3 regions of the Nocardioides sp. LHG3406-4 genome follow, and region 2 is predicted to be linked to each of the others. Evidence: predicted binding sites of a transcription regulator. Region 2 holds the regulator's gene; each other region holds the start of a gene.
What was found. The regulator LexA, encoded in region 2, represses DNA repair genes until DNA is damaged. The targets are predictions, from matches to a motif close to TCGAACANNTGTTCGA.
Positions count from the first base shown of each region.

Region 1: the regulator LexA is predicted to act here: its motif matches at 2,448-2,463, upstream of ACP7BP_RS19590 (DUF222 domain-containing protein).
Region 3: the regulator LexA is predicted to act here: its motif matches at 2,438-2,453, upstream of ACP7BP_RS16380 (alpha-ketoglutarate-dependent dioxygenase AlkB).

Region 1 is NZ_JAFCWV010000006.1:201,801-207,652, reverse strand. It holds gene ACP7BP_RS19600 (hypothetical protein) at 95-367, shown strand; gene ACP7BP_RS19595 (OmpA family protein) at 700-2,265, shown strand; gene ACP7BP_RS19590 (DUF222 domain-containing protein) at 2,717-3,844, shown strand; gene ACP7BP_RS19585 (dienelactone hydrolase family protein) at 3,859-4,443, opposite strand; gene ACP7BP_RS19580 (MerR family transcriptional regulator) at 4,553-4,921, shown strand; gene ACP7BP_RS19575 (aldo/keto reductase) at 5,060-5,852, shown strand, end outside.
Region 2 is NZ_JAFCWV010000001.1:524,164-530,015, forward strand. It holds gene ACP7BP_RS02480 (vitamin B12-dependent ribonucleotide reductase) at 1-1,083, opposite strand, end outside; gene nrdR (transcriptional regulator NrdR) at 1,196-1,693, opposite strand; gene ACP7BP_RS02490 (hypothetical protein) at 2,048-2,383, shown strand; gene ACP7BP_RS02495 (LysM peptidoglycan-binding domain-containing protein) at 2,541-2,921, opposite strand; gene lexA (transcriptional repressor LexA) at 3,245-3,973, shown strand; gene ACP7BP_RS02505 (ATP-dependent DNA helicase) at 4,042-5,852, shown strand, end outside.
Region 3 is NZ_JAFCWV010000004.1:436,083-441,934, reverse strand. It holds gene ACP7BP_RS16390 (ABC transporter permease) at 1-1,574, opposite strand, end outside; gene ACP7BP_RS16385 (ABC transporter ATP-binding protein) at 1,574-2,326, opposite strand; gene ACP7BP_RS16380 (alpha-ketoglutarate-dependent dioxygenase AlkB) at 2,467-3,114, shown strand; gene ACP7BP_RS16375 (hypothetical protein) at 3,123-3,788, opposite strand; gene ACP7BP_RS16370 (RNA polymerase sigma factor) at 3,785-4,294, opposite strand; gene ACP7BP_RS16365 (sulfatase family protein) at 4,321-5,832, opposite strand.

The DNA.
Region 1 (5,852 bases), on a different contig from region 2:
TGCGTCATGCCGCCGCCTATCGGGCTCGGGATCCGCCGATGACCGGGCGCTGATCGACCGCCAACCGGGCGTGGAAGCAGTGCAAACTGTTGACGTGAGCGACCTCGATCACGGCGTCGCCGTCGATTTGGGTGGGTGGGATCGTCGCTACTCCGTCGTCCTGGCCACGGCGGGTCGCGACAGCGTCGCCGCAGCCTGGGTCGATACAAACGGTGGCGGTGCAGACATCGACATCGATCAGTACGAACGTGGAGCGGCCGGGCTTCGGGTGGCCGGGGTCAGCTTCGACTGCGGTGCACCAGGAGCCTTCTCGACCGGATTCATGGGGGTGGCGTGGGGTCAATCGGACCCGCGAACGATTTGTTGAAATCGAGAATCAGACGAGCGAATACACCGTGCGGGCATCTGCGCGTGGCTGGTGGATGTTTGTATGCCCAGCCCACTCCGACGGCATTCCGAAAGTCGTTGCGTTCGGCGATGAGTCACGTCGTCGGACGTCCCTTTTGCCGCTGATGGTGTGTAGAGCTGTCGACCGCCGTGCGCTTCGTGATCCGCTGGCGGCACCCGCGGGTCCCCGGTGGCGGGCTGATGTCAGGGCGTGAAACGGACGGGCGTTCGGCTCATGCCGGGTCCTGTGGCACCGATAGGTACCCGGTGCGCCGGGCCTGGCGTGCAGGCCCCACACCAGATCGGTCCTCCATGTCCCTCACTGCAGTGCGCCGCATCAGCATGGTCATCGCCGCATGCTCGGTCGGTCTCGTCACCATCATGGGCGGAGGTGCCAGCCCGGCCGGGGCTGTGACCCCCGGCATCGCCGCCACCCCCGATGTCCAGGCGCAGACGTCCGACTGGTTCGTCGACCCGCGCAGCAAGGCTGAGCGCCGTGCCGAGATCGCCGTGCCCGGGAGGCCGAAGGAGTACGTCGGACCGCTGGCCGAGACCCGTGCGGCCTACCGCACCCGGGCCGGTGATCTCGCCGTCCCGGTGCGGCTCGCCCTCGGGAACACCGTCGAGCAGGGCCAGGCCCTCACGTTGGACGGCAACGGGCTGTTCGTCGTCAACACCACCACCCTCACGCCCGTGGCGGAGGCCCAGTTGGCGAGGCTCGCGGTCTCGTTGCGCAATGCCGCCAGCATCCGCTGCGAGGGGTACGCGGACTACGCCGGCAAGGTCGGGCACCACCGGGACCTTGCTCGCGAGCGAGCAGTCCGCGTCTGCGACACCCTTGCCTCCCTGAGTGCCGGGCTGAGGACCAGCACCGTCGGCTACGGGTCCGGCCGGCCCGCGGCGGTCGGCGGCAGGTCGGAGGACCGGCGCCTCAACCGTCGCGTGGTCGTGCAGATGACGGCGACCCGTCCGATCCCGGTCCCGCCGACCGTCCCGCCCGCCCCGCCCATCCCTGCGGTCGAGGTTCCCGGTGCCCCGGTGCTCGATACCGCATCGGGCCAAGAGGGTGTCGTCCACTACGCGTTCACCGGACCCGTCACCGATGGCGGCTCACCCGTCACCGGCTACGAGGTGACATGGGGCGAGCACGACTGGGCCCCCGTCGTCGCAGAGCAGCTCGGCGCCGGCCTTGGCGGCGTACTCACCGGTGTCCCCACCGGCACGCCGTTCGGCATCTCACTGCGAGCAGTCAACGCCGCAGGCGCCGGCGCCCCTTCCAACACGCTCTCGGTGACGTCCTACGGCCGTCCGACATCTCCCAGGGACCTTCACGGCACGGTTGGTGCCGACACCATCGTGCACCTGTCCTTCGACGTCCCCACCTCCGACGGCGGCCGGACGATCACGGGGTACGACGTGCAGGTCGACGACGGCGAGTGGGTCGACCTCCCTGCCACCGGCACGAGCCCGCTGGCAGGCATCCTGAGCGACCAGCCTGCCGGCGCCCACACCTACCGAGTGCGTGCACGCAACGACATCGGCGCCTCCCCCGCCTCCGACCCGGTCGCCGTCCAGGTTCCGGCACCGCAGCAGCCAGACGCCCCGACCATCAGCGGCGTCGGTTACTACGGCGCGGGCCAGGCGTGGGCCGTGTACTTCACCGCCGGCGCGTCGAACGGTGCCGTCGTCACCGGCTACGAGGCCTCCCTCGACGGCGGCCCGTGGACCGCGGCCAGCGGCGTCTCGGGCAGCCCCGCTATGTTCCCGTGCCCCGGCATGGCCTGCGGCTGGACCTACAGCACATCCGTCCGGCTGCGCGCGGTCACCGCCACCGGCGCCTCCGCGCCGAGCCAGGTGCACGTCGGAAACCCGATCTAGTCCGTCCCCGGGCTGGCACGCCGGCGGCTCGCGGCCGTCGCGCTCGACCAACACGGGGGCGCGGCGGCGGGTGAGCGCGGTCGGGAGGTTGTCACGGACTTCCCGTACCGCCGGCAGCGGCCGTCGCGCGAGGAGCCGCTTCTGCCTCGATGAGTGCGTGCTTCGGACGCTTGCGCGACTTATCGAACAGGTGTACGATAGGTGCAGGTCATGGGTGATACCCGATGCTGAGGCCCTGACCTGACGAGACGACTCTCCGAGGAGACGCTCTCGTGGCCCCCTCTCAGGGCGCGCTGCCATCGACATGTGAGACCCGCAGGCCACCGCAGGGTGGCGTGTCCAGGTCGTCGTGTCGAGGAGGTGCGCCGCGCAGGCAGTCCATCCGTTGCTGAGGTGCGCCGCTGAGCTGCAGGAGTCCCTGAAGTCCGTGGCCGACGTGGATCCCGTCTTCATGACCACCGATGACCAGCGAGAGGCGTTGCTGGAGCTGGCGCGGGTCGAGGCCCGGCTGGCTGCGCTGCGGCTGCGACTGACCGCCAGTGCTGGCGAGGTCGCGGAGGTCGACGGACATCGCGACGTCGCTGCCTGGCTGGCCCACCACACGCGGGTCGACGGCGGCGAGGCGCGGCGCCACCAGCGACTCGCGCACCGACTCGAGCGGCGGCCCGTGCTGGCCGACGGCCTGTCCGAGGGTGCCGTCAACGTGGCACAGCCCGACGTGATCGCGCGGGCGCTCGACGACCTGCCGATCGATCTCGATCCGGACCTGGCAGCGCGCGCCGAGCGCCACCTCGTCGACCAGGCCGGCGAGTTCGGGCCGCGAGAGCTGCGGATCCTCGGCCGCCGCGTCCTCGACGTCGTGGCCCCCGAGGTCGGCGAGCAGCACGAGCTCAGGCTCCTGCAGGCCGAGGAGGCACTCGCCCTGAAGCTGACCCGGCTCACCATCCGCCGCCGCGGCGACGGCACCACCGACGTGCACGCTCGGGTGTTCGGCGCGGTGGCAGACCGCCTCGCGACCTACCTGCACGCCTACGCCAACCTGCGCCACGACGACGGCGAGCAGACGTCGTACGACGTCCGTCTCGGGCACGCGTTCTGCTCGTTCCTCGAGCACGCCGACCCGCGCCGGCTGCCCGTCGACGGCGGGGACGCCACCACGGTCGTCGTCACCCTCGATCTCGCGACGTTGCGCGACGGTCTCGGCTCGGCGATGACCGACACCCGCACCCCGATCAGCGCCGGCGAGGCCCGGCGACTGGCCTGCACCGCACGCATCATCCCCGTCGTCCTCGGCGCGGACGGCCAGGTCCTCGACCTCGGCCGCAGCGCCCGACTCTTCAACCCGTCCCAGCGCAAGGCGCTCCGGCTGCGTGACGCGACCTGCCGCGCCCTGGGCTGTGACATCCCAGCGGCCTGGTGCGAGGCCCACCATGCCAACGACCCCTGGGCCCACGGTGGCAGGACCGACCTTGCCGACGGTCAGCTGCTGTGCAGCTTCCATCACCGCAGGGCCCACGACCCCGGCTACGCCCACAGCCGCCTGCCCAACGGCGACGTCAGGTTCCACCGTCGCAGATAGGGACGCCGGACCGGCTACGAGCGCGCGTCGAGGAACTCGATGACCCGGCGCGTCAGCAGGGTGGCCGCCTCCGCGTCGTACGACGGCAGCGAGCTGTCGGCGAAGTAGTGCTGGTCGCCCGGGTAGAGGAACAGCTCGGCGTCGTCGACCGTGGCGACGATCTCCCGGGCCGCCTCGACATCGCCCTCGCCGACGAAGATCGGGTCGGCGTCCATCCCGTGGATCTGGACGGGCACGCCGTCGGGCCACGGGCCGAACGCCCACTCGCCGGTGATCGGGATGCACGAGTAGAAGAGCAGGGCGCCCTTGGCGCCCGGACGCGTCTGCGCCAGCTTCTGGGCGGCCATCTCGCCGAGCGAGAACCCTGCGTAGACGAGCCCCTCAGGCAGGTCGTCGGCGGCACGGACCCCCGACTCGAGGATCGCCTCGAAGCCGATCCCCTTGGCATGCGCCATGCCCTCGTCGAGGGTCTCGAACGTGCGCCCGTCGAAGAGGTCGGGCGTGTGGACCGTGTGACCGGCCGCCCGCAGCTGGTCGGCGAACGACAGCACCCCGGGCGTCAGCCCCTGGGCGTGATGGAACAGCAGCACCTCAGCCATGCGTCGTCTCCCCGTGTCTCGTGTGATATCGGCAGATCCCACCCTAGAGGCCGGCCCCGACAGTCGGGCGCGTTGACTTCGAGTGTGCTCGAAGGACGACAATCCACCCATGAGTCTCACCATCGCCGAGACCGCCGAGCGCACGGGGCTGACGGCGCACACGCTGCGCTACTACGAGCGCGACGGGCTGATGCTGTCGGTCGACCGATCCACCGCGGGACACCGGCGCTACAACGAGGGCGACCTGGAGTGGATCGGCATGATCACCCGGCTGCGCCGCACGGGCATGCCGATCCGCGACATCCGCCGGTACGCCGAGCTGGTGCGCTCCGGTGACGGCACCGAGGCCGAGCGGATGGCGGTCCTGCGACGGCATCGCGAGCAGGTGCGCGCCCAGCTCGATGAGACCCAGGCCCATCTGACGTTGATCGAGCGCAAGATCGAGTGGTACGCCGGGCGCACGCAGGCCTGCGACTGACAGCTCGAAGGTCGCTTGACTGCGAGCGCGCTCGAAGCGGGAGGCTCGCCGTCATGACGACCCTCCCCACCCGGACCCTCGGCACCGACCTCGCCCGGACCCGCACCGTCAGCCACCATCGCCCTCGGCGCCATGCTGATGGGCACCCGCACCGACGAGGACACGTCGTTCGCGATCCTCGACCGCTACGCCGAGGCGGGCGGATCGTTCATCGACACGTCCAACAACTACGCGTTCTGGGTCAACGGGACCCAGGGTGGGGAGAGCGAGGCGCTGCTCGGCCGCTGGCTGAAGAGCCGCGGTGTGGGTGACGAGATGACGATCGCCACGAAGCTGGGCGGCCGCCCGAACTTCCCGACCACCACGTTCTCGCACGACGTCGAGGTGCAATCGGCGACGCGCATCCGCGAGGCCGCCGAGGAGAGCCTCGAGCGCCTCGGCCGCCCCCGCATCGACCTCTACTACTCCCACATCCTCGACGGCCGCGTCGCCGTCGAGGAGCAGGTGGAGGGCTTCGCGGCCCTGGTGGCCGACGGACTGGTGCACCTCGTCGGCGCGAGCAACCACTGGAGCTGGGCGCTCGAGCGAGCGCGGAGCATCGCCGCGCAGCGTGGCCTGCCGTCGTACGACGTGCTGCAGTACGCCCACACCTACCTCAGCTCGCGCACCGACCAGCCGACGATGCGCTCGCCCGAGGGCCAGATCGGCGTGGCGGACGGCAACGTCCTCAGCTACGTCCGCACCCAGCCCGGGATGACGCTGGTGGCCTACTCCCCACTGCTGGGCGGCGCGTACGTTCGCGACGACAAGCAGCTGGGCACCCGGTTCGACCATGCCGGCACCGCCGCGCGTCGTACGGCGCTCGCCGAGGTCTCCGCGGAGACCGGTGCCACGCCCAACCAGGTGGTGCTGAGCTGGCTCATCGGTGGCG
Region 2 (5,852 bases):
GATCCGGCCCGTCTCCGGGTTGGTGTGCCAGTCGTTGATCGTGTCGTCGTACTGGAGGCCGGGGTCGGCGCACTCCCACGCAGCCTTGCTGATCTTGGTGAACAGCTCCCGGGCGTCGACGGTCTCGATGACCTCGCCGGTCGAGCGCGAGCGCAGGCCGAACGACGTGCCGTCCTCGACCGCGCGCATGAACTCGTCGCTGACCCGGACGGAGTTGTTGGCGTTCTGGTACTGCACCGAGGTGATGTCGGCGCCGCCGAGGTCCATGTCGAAGCCGGCGTCGCGCAGCGCGCGGATCTTGTCCTCCTCGCGCGCCTTGGTCTCGACGAACTCGACGATGTCGGGGTGGTCGACGTCCAGGACGACCATCTTGGCCGCCCGGCGGGTCGCGCCGCCGGACTTGATGGTACCGGCGGAGGCGTCGGCGCCGCGCATGAAGGAGACCGGGCCGGACGCGGTGCCGCCGCTGCTCAGCAGCTCCTTGGAGGAGCGGATGCGGGAGAGGTTGAGGCCGGCACCGGAGCCGCCCTTGAAGATGAAGCCCTCCTCCTTGTACCAGTTGAGGATCGAGTCCATCGAGTCGTCGACCGAGAGGATGAAGCAGGCGCTGACCTGCTGCGGCGAGGGGGTGCCGACGTTGAACCACACGGGAGAGTTGAAGGAGAAGTACTGGTTGACCAGCAGCCAGGTGAGCTCGTGCTCGAAGAGCTCGGCGTCGGCGGGGGTCGTGAAGTAGCCGTGGTCCTCACCGCCCTTGCGGTAGGTCTTCACGACCCGGTCGACGAGCTGCTTGAGGCTCCACTCGCGCGCGTCGGTGCCGACGGCGCCGCGGAAGTACTTGGTGGTGACGATCGTCGAGGCGTTGACGCTCCAGAAGTCCGGGAACTCCACACCGCGCTGCTCGAAGACGGTCTCGCCGCTCTTCCAGTTGGTCTGGACGACGTCGCGACGCTCCCAGGTGAGCTCGTCGTAGGGGTGCACGCCCTCGGTCGAGAAGACCCGCTCGATGCGCACTCCCGCCTGCTTACGTGAGCCCTGACTCGATGAGTCCTGCGCGGCGCCGGTGTTCACCGTCTCGGTCATTGTTCTCCTCGTGATCCCGTGAATGGTTCATCAACTGTGACGGCCGTGACGCGGTCGCCGATGTGGTGCGCCCGGCACGCAGCTTCCCCACTACGTGCCGGGCAGTCTGTGGTCAGCCCGTCTCCACCAGGACCGCGTCTGCGGCCTCGGGTGCGGGGGGTACGGCGCGCTCGGCGCGCAGCATGGCGATCTCGTCCTCGAAGTCGTCGGCGGACTCGAAGGCGCGGTAGACACTGGCGAAGCGCAGGTAGGCCACCTCGTCCAGCTCGCGCAGCGGTGCCAGGATCGCCAGCCCGACCTCGTGGGCGGGCACCTCGGCGAACCCCTCGCTGCGCAGGGTGTCCTCGACGGCCTGGCCCAGGCAGGCCAGCTGGTCCTCGGAGACCGGACGGCCCTTGCAGGCCTTCCGCACGCCGGTGATGGCCTTGTCCCGGGTGAAGGGCTCGGTGGCGCCGGAGCGCTTGAGCACGACCAGCTGCATCTGCTCGACGGTGCTGAAGCGCTTGCCGCAGTCCTGGCAGGTGCGCCGGCGGCGGATCTGGCCGCCGTCGTCGGAGACGCGCGAGTCGATGACCCGGGTGTCGGTGGTGCGGCAGTACGGGCAGTGCATCTCGCGGCCTCCTCTCGCATGCGACGCGCTCGTCACCCGGGCGCCCTGAAACACCCTGATGTAGGTGTAACGCCTGTGGAAGACGGTCTGTTTCCTGTGGAAGAACTGGCACGTGCTGTGAGCCGGACACCCGGTGCCTGTGCACTAGATGTGGATAACTACAACGGTGTAAGTCCTAGATGTAGTGGTAACCGTACGTCGCGCGCCCAGGGTTGGCAAGAAGGACGCGCCGAGATTTCGGACATCTCCGACGGCGCACGAGAAGCCGCAGGTCAGGGGCCCGATGGGCACTCGTGACCGGTCTGGGACGGCGGCGTGTCGTGCGCCTCGCGGGCATCGGACACAATGGCTTCCGTGACGGGGAAGCGGGGCGGGTCGCGCCGGGCGGAGAGGCCCGCGCGGGCGTTCCGACCGGCCGTTCTGGTGCACTCACTCGCCATCACCCTCCTGGTGGTCGCCTGGGGCTATCTGGTCTACGTCGCCATCGACTTCGGCGGCTCCGCGCGCGCCGGGGAACGCTCCGCCTGGTGGCTGCTGGGCCTGGCCTCGCTGGGCGCGGTGGCCTGCCTGTTCGCCGGGCTGATGCTGGTCAGCCGCCTGCAGAGGGTGCTCGGGTGGTCCCGGGCCGACAAGGTGGACGACGAGCACGCTGCTCCGCGGCCGCCCGGCGGCCGGCGAGCCGCCCGCTGAGCCTGACGCGCCTGACCTGACGCGCCCGACCTGACGCGCCCGGACGCCGCGAAGGGCGGGCCGTGATGGCCCGCCCTCCGTCTTCCCCGGCCCACCAGCCGGGGTCGAAGCGGCTGGTGGAGTATTCAGTTGTAGGTCTGGGTGATCATCTGGAGGGTCAGTCGGAGGTGGGGACCCGCAGCTTCTGACCGGCGGTGACCATCGCGGTCTCGAGCGCGTTGAGCCGCTCGATCCTGGCGACCATGTCGCGGGTGCTGCCGTCGCCCGCCGCCTCAGAGGCGATGCCCCACAGCGTCTCGCCCTGACCCACCATGACGACGCGCGTCGGCTCGGGCGTGCCGGCCTCGTCGGTCGCCACCGAGCCGGACCCGAAGAGCACGCCGAGCATCAGCACCACGGCCAGCGCCGCCAGGAGGACGACGAGACGTCCGCGCCGGGTGAGGCGCAGGTGGCCGGCGGTGCGTCGTGACGGCGTACGCACGTCGCGGACCGGCGTCAGCGTCAGGGCCGGGCTCAGCGTGGTGGTCATGGTGCTCATCTGGACCTCCTGGGGAAGGGGGTGATCTGCCTGTCGTGATCTGCCTGTCGTGATCTGCCTGTCTCGTCTCAGTCGATGTCTAGTGGCGAGCACCGACACTCTCGGTGGCTCGATCAGACGTTCGATCGAACATGTGTACGACGTTAGAGCATGTGTTCGAACGAATCAAGCATCTGCCCGAACGAGTGTTCGAAGCGTGTCGCGGCGGGTCGAGGGCCAGATCACGACACGCCTGTTCGAACACTTGTTTGAAGTCGGGTCGGGATCGGTCTACGGTGAGGCGACCGGCGAGACGAACCACCAGCTGTCACCCAGGAGGACCCATGGCCAAGACGAGCGGCACCGGCAAGAAGGTGCTCGAGCTGCCCGACGGGCCCCCTGACGCCACCGGACTGACCCCCCGCCAGCAGCGCGTCCTGGCCACGATCAAGGACTCCATCGAGATGCGCGGCTACCCGCCCAGCATGCGCGAGATCGGCGAGGTCGTCGGGCTGACGAGCTCGAGCAGCGTCGCCCACCAGCTCAAGACGCTGGAGGAGAAGGGCTTCCTCAAGCGCGATCCCAACCGCCCCCGGGCCCTCGAGGTCTTCCTGCCCGAGGTGATGGCCGCGCGCCGGTCGATCTCCCACGTGGAGGAGACCGCTGTCGACGAGTCCGGCATCGGCGACGCCATGCCGGCGGCCACCTACGTCCCCATGGTCGGACGCATCGCGGCCGGTGGCCCGATCCTGGCCGACGAGCGCGTCGAAGAGGTCATGCCGCTGCCCCGTTCGCTGGTCGGCGAGGGCACCCTCTTCCTCCTCCAGGTGTCCGGCGACTCGATGATCGACGCGGCCATCTGCAACGGCGACTACGTCGTGATCCGTCAGGAGCAGACCGCCGAGAACGGCCAGATCGTGGCCGCCCTCATCGACGGGGAGGCCACCGTCAAGACGCTGCAGCGCAAGGACGGCCAGGTCTGGCTGCTCCCCCACAACGACGCCTACGACCCGATCGACGGCACCGACGCCAGCATCCTCGGCATCGTCACGGCGGTCCTGCGTCGGGTGTGACGCACCCTTCGGCGCCGGTACGCCGCGGCGTTCCGGCGGCTGTCGGCGGCTGCACATAGGGTGCCCTGGTGAGCGCTCAGGACGACATCTCGGACCACCCGGACAGCCGGGTGCGCGAGGTGCTGGCCCAGGCGGTCGCGGCGCTCGGCGGTGAGCAGCGAGACGGTCAGGTGCAGATGGCCGAGGCGGTCGTCGAGGCCATGGAGGGCGGCGAGCACCTGCTCGTCCAGGCCGGCACCGGCACCGGCAAGTCGCTCGGCTACCTGGTCCCGAGCCTGCTCCACGGCAAGCGCGTCGTCGTCGCGACCGCGACGCTCGCCCTCCAGCACCAGCTCGTCGAGCGCGACCTGCCCCGGCTGGTCGAGGCGGTCGGCGGCACCCTCGACACGTCGTACGCCGTGTTGAAGGGCCGTTCCAACTACGCCTGCCTCCACCGGATCCGCGAGGGCGTCCCCGACGACCAGGGCGTGCTCGTCGACGTGCCGACCGGGTCCCTGGGCGGCGAGGTGGTCAAGCTGCGCGAGTGGGCCGAGGAGGAGAGCAAGGCCGGCGGCAGCGGCGAGCGCGACAACGCCCCGCGGCACACCGACCGGGTCTGGCGGCAGGTCAGCGTCAACCACCGCGAGTGCCTGGGCGCCACCAAGTGCCCCTTCGCGCAGGAGTGCTTCGCGGAGCGGGCCAAGGAGAAGGCCCAGCGGTCCCACCTCATCGTCACCAACCACTCGCTGCTCGCGATCGACGCGATCGAGGGGGTGCCGATGATCCCCGACTACGACGCGGTGGTGATCGACGAGGCGCACGAGCTCACGGCCCGCGTCACGCAGGCCGCCACCGACGAGCTGTCGGCCAACGACGTCGAGCGCGCCGCCCGCCGGGCGCAGCGCCACATCGAGGGATCCCAGGCCGACGACCTCGCTGACGCGGGCGACGCTCTCGCCGACGCGCTCTCGCGCACCGAGCCGGGCCGCATCGACACCCTGGGCGAGCAGCTCGCCGACGCCCTCGCGCTGGTCCGAGACGCCGCCCGCGCGCTCGTCTCGGCCTTCCCGAAGGAGGCCGCCGGTGCCGGCGAGGCCGACGCCGGCCGCACGCAGGCCAAGGGCTTCGCACAGGACGTCTTCGCCACCGTCGAGCGCATGGCTGCCCACGTCGAGGCCGACGTGCTCTGGCTCAACGAGGCCCGCGACCGGATGCCGGCCCGGCTCTGCGTCGCGCCGTTGCAGGTGTGGGGCCCGATGCGCGACAAGCTGCTCACCGACAAGACCGTGGTCTTCACCTCCGCCACCTTGATGCTCGGCGGCGACTTCAGCGCGGTCGCCACGTCGCTCGGGCTCAAGCCCTCGGAGCGAGTGCTCTCCGAGCCAGTCGAGCGCGCCGACGGCGTGCTGCCCTGGCGCGGCATCGACGTCGGGTCGCCGTTCGACTACGGCCAGCAGGCGATCCTCTACGTCGCGCGCCACCTGCCGCCACCGGGCCGTGACGGCCTCGGCACTGCGCAGCTCGACGAGATCGCCGAGCTGGTCGACGCCGCGGAGGGCCGCACCCTGGGCCTGTTCTCCTCACGCCGGGCCGCCGAGGCCGCGGCGGAGGCGATGCGCGAGCGGCTCCCCCACCTCACGACCCTGGCCCAGGGCGACGCCCAGTTGCCCGAGCTGGCGCGGCAGTTCGTGGACGACCCGCACACCTGCCTCTTCGGCACCCTGTCGCTGTGGCAGGGCCTCGACGTGCCCGGCGAGACCTGCCAGCTCGTGATCATCGACCGGATCCCGTTCCCCCGCCCCGACGACCCGCTCATGTCGGCGCGCCAGCGGGCCGCCGACAAGGCCGGCGGCAACGGCTTCATGCAGGTCGCGGCCACCCACGCGGCTCTCCTGCTCGC
Region 3 (5,852 bases), on a different contig from region 2:
TCGACCGACGCCTTCGCGGAGTCGCCGACGATCGCCATGGTCGCGGCCAGCGCGAGCCCGATCATCAGCGCCGACGCCGTGGCGGTGGTGCGGCGCGGGTTGCGCAGGGAGTTCTGGCCGGCGAGGTGCCCGACGGTGCCGAACAGGCGCGCCAGCACGCTGCGGGCGACCGCGAGGAACGGCCGGCTGAGCACCGGGCTCGCCGACGCGACGCCGAGAAGGACGGCGAGCACCCCGCCCCCGACGAACCAGCCGCCGCGGCTCACCGAGGTGAACAGGCCCGCTGCCAGCGCCGCGCAGCCGGCGGCGATCAGCGCGAGGCCGCCCAGGAACCGCCGGCGCAGCGAGGTCTCGGGCATCGAGATGTCGTCCCGCAGCGCCTGCACCGGCGCGATCCTGGCGCTCCGGCGCGCCGGCAGCCAGGCAGCGGCCATCGTCACCACGATCCCGATGGCGTACGCCGCGAGCACCGTGCGCGCCTCGAACACCAGGGGCTGCTCCGACAGGTCCAGCCCGAAGCGACCGACCACGAGGCGGATCACGACCGCCAGCACGACGCCCAGGCCGAGGCCGACGGTCGAGCCGAGGACGCCCAGCACGAACGACTCCAGCAGCACCGACCCCGTCACCTGCCTGCGCGAGGCGCCCAGCGCCCGCAGCAGCGCGAGCTCCCGGCTGCGCTGCGCCACCAGGATCGAGAACGTGTTGACGATCAGGAAGGCGCCCACGACGAGTGCGATGCCGGCGAAGATGAGGAGGAACGTCGTCAGGAACGAGATCGCCTCGACCAGGTCGCTGGCGTTCTCGTCGGCCGCCACGTCGCCGGTCACCGCCTCCAGCCCGTCCGGCAGCCGTGGCGCCACGGCGTCGCGCAGTTCCTCCTGGGACACGCCGTCCTCCGCGGTCACCCACAGATCGGTGTAGGCGTCCTCGCCGCCGAGGAACACTTGCTGGGCCGTCCGCGTGTCGAAGGCGGCGTACGTCGCGCCGTTGAGCGAGCCGCCCTGCTCGAAGTCGGCGATGCCCACCAGCACCGGGTTGAGCACCGCCTGGTCGCCGGCGGTCACCAGGTGCACCCGGTCGCCGCGCCCGTAGCCCGCGCGCTCTGCCGTCGAGGCGTCGAGCACCACCTCGTCGGGCCCGCGAGGCTCGACGCCCTCGACGATGCTGAGGCCCTCCAGCCCGTGCCCGGCGGGGGCGTCGGACCAGTTGCCGCCGATGCCCGGCGGACCCTGTCCGCCGACGACCTTGTTGTCTGCGTCGACGACGAAGACGCCGAGATCGGTGACGTTGCCGTCGACGCGCGCCGCCCCGTCGACGTCCTCCAGGTCGGCGAGCACCGAGGCTGGGACCGTGCGGGTGGACGGCCCGTTGCGGACGTCGGCGGCCCCTCCCTCCGGCCGGACGACGACGTCACCGACGGTCGAGGCGAACAACGCCGTGAAGCTGCGGTCGAGCGTGTCGCTGAAGACCAGCGACCCGGCGACGAAGGCGACGCCGAGCACGATCGCGAAGGTGCTCAGGAACAGCCTGACCTTGCGCCCCAGCAGGCTCTTGAGAGCGGCGCGGAGCATCAGCCCGCCACCGCGGTCATCGCCGCCATGACCTCCAGGACCGACTCACGGTCCGGGTCGCGCAGCTCGTCGACCACCCGCCCGTCGGCGAGGAACACCACCCGGTCGGTGTACGCCGCGGCGACCGGGTCGTGGCTGACCATCACGATCGTCTGGCCGTAGTCGTCGACGCTGCGCCGCAGCAGCTCGAGCACCTCCGCCCCCGACCGGGAGTCGAGGTTGCCCGTCGGCTCGTCCGCGAAGACGATGCTCGGCCGGCTCACCAGGGCCCGGGCGATCGCCACCCGTTGCTGCTGCCCGCCCGAGAGCTCGTTGGGCTTGTGGCCCAGCCGGTCCCCGAGACCCACGGTCGCGATGACGGAGTCGAACCACTCGCCGTCCGGCTTGCGGCGGGCGATGGCCAACGGCAGCACGATGTTCTCGCGGGCGGTCAGGGTCGGGACGAGGTTGAACGACTGGAAGACGAAGCCGATCTCGTCGCGCCGCAGCCGCGTCAGCTCCTTGTCGCCGAGCCGACTGAGCTCCCGGTCGCCGATGAAGACCTCCCCCGACGTGCCCGAGTCGAGGGCCGCGCAGCAGTGCATCAGCGTCGACTTGCCCGATCCGCTCGGACCCATGATCGCGGTGAACTCCCCCGCGCCCAGGTCGAGGCTCACGTCGTCGAGCGCGCGCACCTGGGCCGGGCCGGTGCCGTAGGTCTTGGTGAGGCTGCGGACCCGCGCGGCGGCCACGGTCGAGGGATGCGTCGTCATGCCATCAGCGTGCCCCGGGCGCCAAGCGCCGGCCATCGGGAACCACCCTGAGCCGTGCCCCGGGACCACGCTGGAGCATCCCGGGGTGGCCGGGTTGGAGCCCCCTTGCGTTCGAACGCGTGTTCGATATCATGGAGGGCGTGGACTTCCAGGGCACGCTCTTCGACTCGGCTCCGGTCGACTCTGGACCGACCGCCCACGTCGACGCCGACCTCCTCCCGGAGCCGGCACCCGAGCGGACGACGCTCACCCGCGGCGCCTGGGTGGACGTCCAGCGCAACTGGCTGCCGGGAGCCGACGAGGTGTTCGAGACGCTGGTGCGCGACGTGCCGTGGCGCGCCGAGCGCCGCCAGATGTACGACCGCGTGGTCGACGTCCCCCGCCTGGTGCACCAGTACGGCGTCGGCGAGGTCCTGCCGCACCGGCTGCTCAACGAGGCGAAGGAGGCGCTGTCGGCGCACTACCTGCCCGAGCTCGGCGAGCCCTTCGTGACCGCGGGCTGCTGCTACTACCGCGACGGCCGCGACTCCGTCGCCTGGCACGGCGACACCATCGGTCGCGGCAGGATCACCGACACCATGGTCGCCATCGTCTCGGTCGGTGACCCGCGACGGCTGCTGCTCCGTCCCCGCGGCGGCGGCGCCGACTCCATCGCGGTCGTGATGGGCCACGGCGACCTGCTCGTGATGGGCGGCTCGTGCCAGCGCACCTGGGAGCACGCCGTACCCAAGACGGCGCATGCCGGGCCGCGCCTGTCGGTGCAGTTCCGGCCCTTGAACGTCTTCTGAGGGGCGGCTCAGCCGGCGTACGCGTCCTGGTAGAGCTTGGCGAGATCGGCGGTGTAGGCGCCGCTGAAGCCGCAGAGCGTGACGGCGTCCTCGTAGGACGTGACGAGGTAGCGGCCACCGACCTCGAAGTCGACCGCGACCAGCAGCTCCTGGAGCTGCTCGCTCGGCGCGGTCACGGTCACGGTCTCGGTGGGCGTGCCCTTGAACCACTGGGTCGTCTTCAAGGTGACCTGGTCGCCCTCGATCGCGGTCACGGTGCCGTCGAAGGCGAGGGTGTTGGTGCGCAGCACCTGCACGTTGGGTGCCATGCACTTCGCGTTGGCGCCGTCGCCCGCGACGAGCGCGGTGTTGGAGCCGGGCTCGGGTGCCGGCTGCTCGGACGCGGGTGAGTCCGGCGCCTGGCTGGTGGACTCCTGAGCAGTGGGCGCCTGCTCCTCGTCGCCGCCACGCAGTACGGCGAAGGAGGCGCCGGCGATGACCACGACGGCAGCCGCAGCTGCGATCCACACGAGGGGGCTGCGTCGCCCTGCCGGGTCGGTCCGGGTGTCGGGGGTCTGGTTGCTCATGGCTTCCTCCAGGAGTCGGGCCACCTGCTCGGGGGCCGCGGCGTCGAGACGGGAGGCCGGGTCCAGCGCCCGCAGGCTGCGGCGCAGCTCGTCGTCGTTCTCGTTCACGATGGCCTCCCTTCTGCCCCTTCATGTCCGGCAGCCGAGCCGGCCTTTCGCAGCTCGTCGAGGAGCTTCCCCTTGGCCCGGTGCAGCCTGATGCTCGCGGCGTTGGGCGTCATGTCGAGGACGGCGCCGATCTCGGCCGGGCTCAGCTGCTCCCAGGCCCACAGTCGCAGCAGCTCCCGGTCACGCTCCGGCAGCCGGCCGAGCGCGTCGGCGAGCCGCGGGTCGGTGCCCGTGGGGTGCGGCTCGACGGGTTGGCCGGCCAGCTTCGCGGCGACCCGGTCCTGTCGCCGACGGCTGCGCTCGGCGTTCTGCAGGCAGCCGCGCGCCACGCCGTAGGCCCAGGGCAGGGCGTTGTCGGGTACGTCGTCGAAGCGGCGCCACAGCACCAGCAGCGTCTCGGAGAGCACGTCCTCGGCGGTGTCGGCATCGGTGCGGCGGGCCAGGAAGCGGCGTACCGGATCGATCACCTCGCGCGCCAGCGCCTCGAAGCGCTCCTCCCGTGTCACGGCTCCAACGTAGCGAGCGGACGGTCTCAGCGGCGGGGCCGGGGCACCGGCCCGAAGTCCACACGGCAGGCGTCACCCGAGCACCGCGACAGCAGGTTGGTACGGCGGAAGAGCTCGCGGCGTACCTTGCCGTACTTCGCCGTGGTCCCCAGGTTGCGCAGCTCGTAGGGGTCGCGGGCGTGGTCGTAGAGCTCGACGAAGCCGGTGCGGTTCCAGCGCACGAACGTGTAACGGCCGGTGTAGACGCCGCGGTAGGTCCAGTCGATCGTCCCCCTCCGGTGGAACGGCCCGGCCTGGATGAGGGAGGTCCGCGGGAGTGGTGCGTCGGCACGGGCCGCCGCCAGCATGGACACGCCGTCCATCGGGCGCCCGGGAACGGCCCCCGCGATCTCGACCATGGTCGGCGCCAGGTCGATGGTGGACACGCGCTGCTGGCGCACGACACCCGCGGGGATGCCGGGGCCGCGGATCAGCATCGGCACGCGGAGCGACTCGCGGTAGGCGAGCACCTTGCCGTTGTAGCGGTGCTCGCCCAGCAGGTAGCCGTTGTCGCTGGTGAACACCAGGTAGGTGTTGTCGAGCTCGCCGGCCGCCCGCAGCGCCTCGACGGTGGCAGCGACCCCCTCGTCGACCGACGCCAGGGCTCGGATCCGCTGGGTGAAGAGCCGCTGCAGGTTGGCGGCCCTCACCCGCTTCTGCTTGCGGATGATGATCGGCTTGTCGGACACGTCGGCCTCGTTGAACGACGGCTTGCCGAGGGAAGGCAGCGGCGAGCCCGAGTAGAGACCGGCGTGCCGGGCAGCAGGCGTCGGCGGGGCGGCGCACACGTCGAGGGGCAGGTTGTCGGTGCACTGCCCGTGCGGGGCGACGTAGGACGACCAGACGAGGAACGGCTCGTCGGCGGCGGCGTACCGCTCCACGAGGTCGACGGTGCGCTGGGAGACGAAGTCGTTGCTGTGCAGGTCATCGTGGTGCTCGACCCTGGTGCCGTTGTCGAAGACGGAGTAGTCGAAGGCCTGGTAGGTGTTGTGGGTGATGGGCGCCCAGTGGTCCCAGCCCGCCTGGATGCCGTCGCGCTCGGAGTAGAGGTTGAGGTACTTGCCCACGAAGCCGGTGGCGTAGCCCGCGTCGTGCAGCCAGCTCGCCACGGTGTTGCCCGGCTCCTTCAGCGCTCCGAAGCCTCCGTGCGGCCCCGAGTTGCTGCGTACGCCGTTGTTCTGCGCGTACTGGCCGGTGACCATCTCGGCCCGCGCCGGACAGCACAGCGGGTGCGGCGAGATCGCCTGCCCGAACGTCGCCCCGGCCCCACCGAGCGCGGCCCGGGTCGCCGGCATCCAGTAGAGGTCGGCCAGGGTCTGGTCGTCGGTGGTGATCAGGACGATGTTGGGCCGGTCGTCGGCGGCCCGCGCCGCCGGCGGTGTGTCGAGGGCGGTCGCCGGTGCTGCCGCGAGCCCAGCGAGCCCGGTCAGCACAGCGAGCCCGGTCAGCGCAGCCACCAGCGCGGCGCCGATCCGGGCAGGTCCAGGAGGTGTCTTCATCGGTGCGGTCACGGTACTGC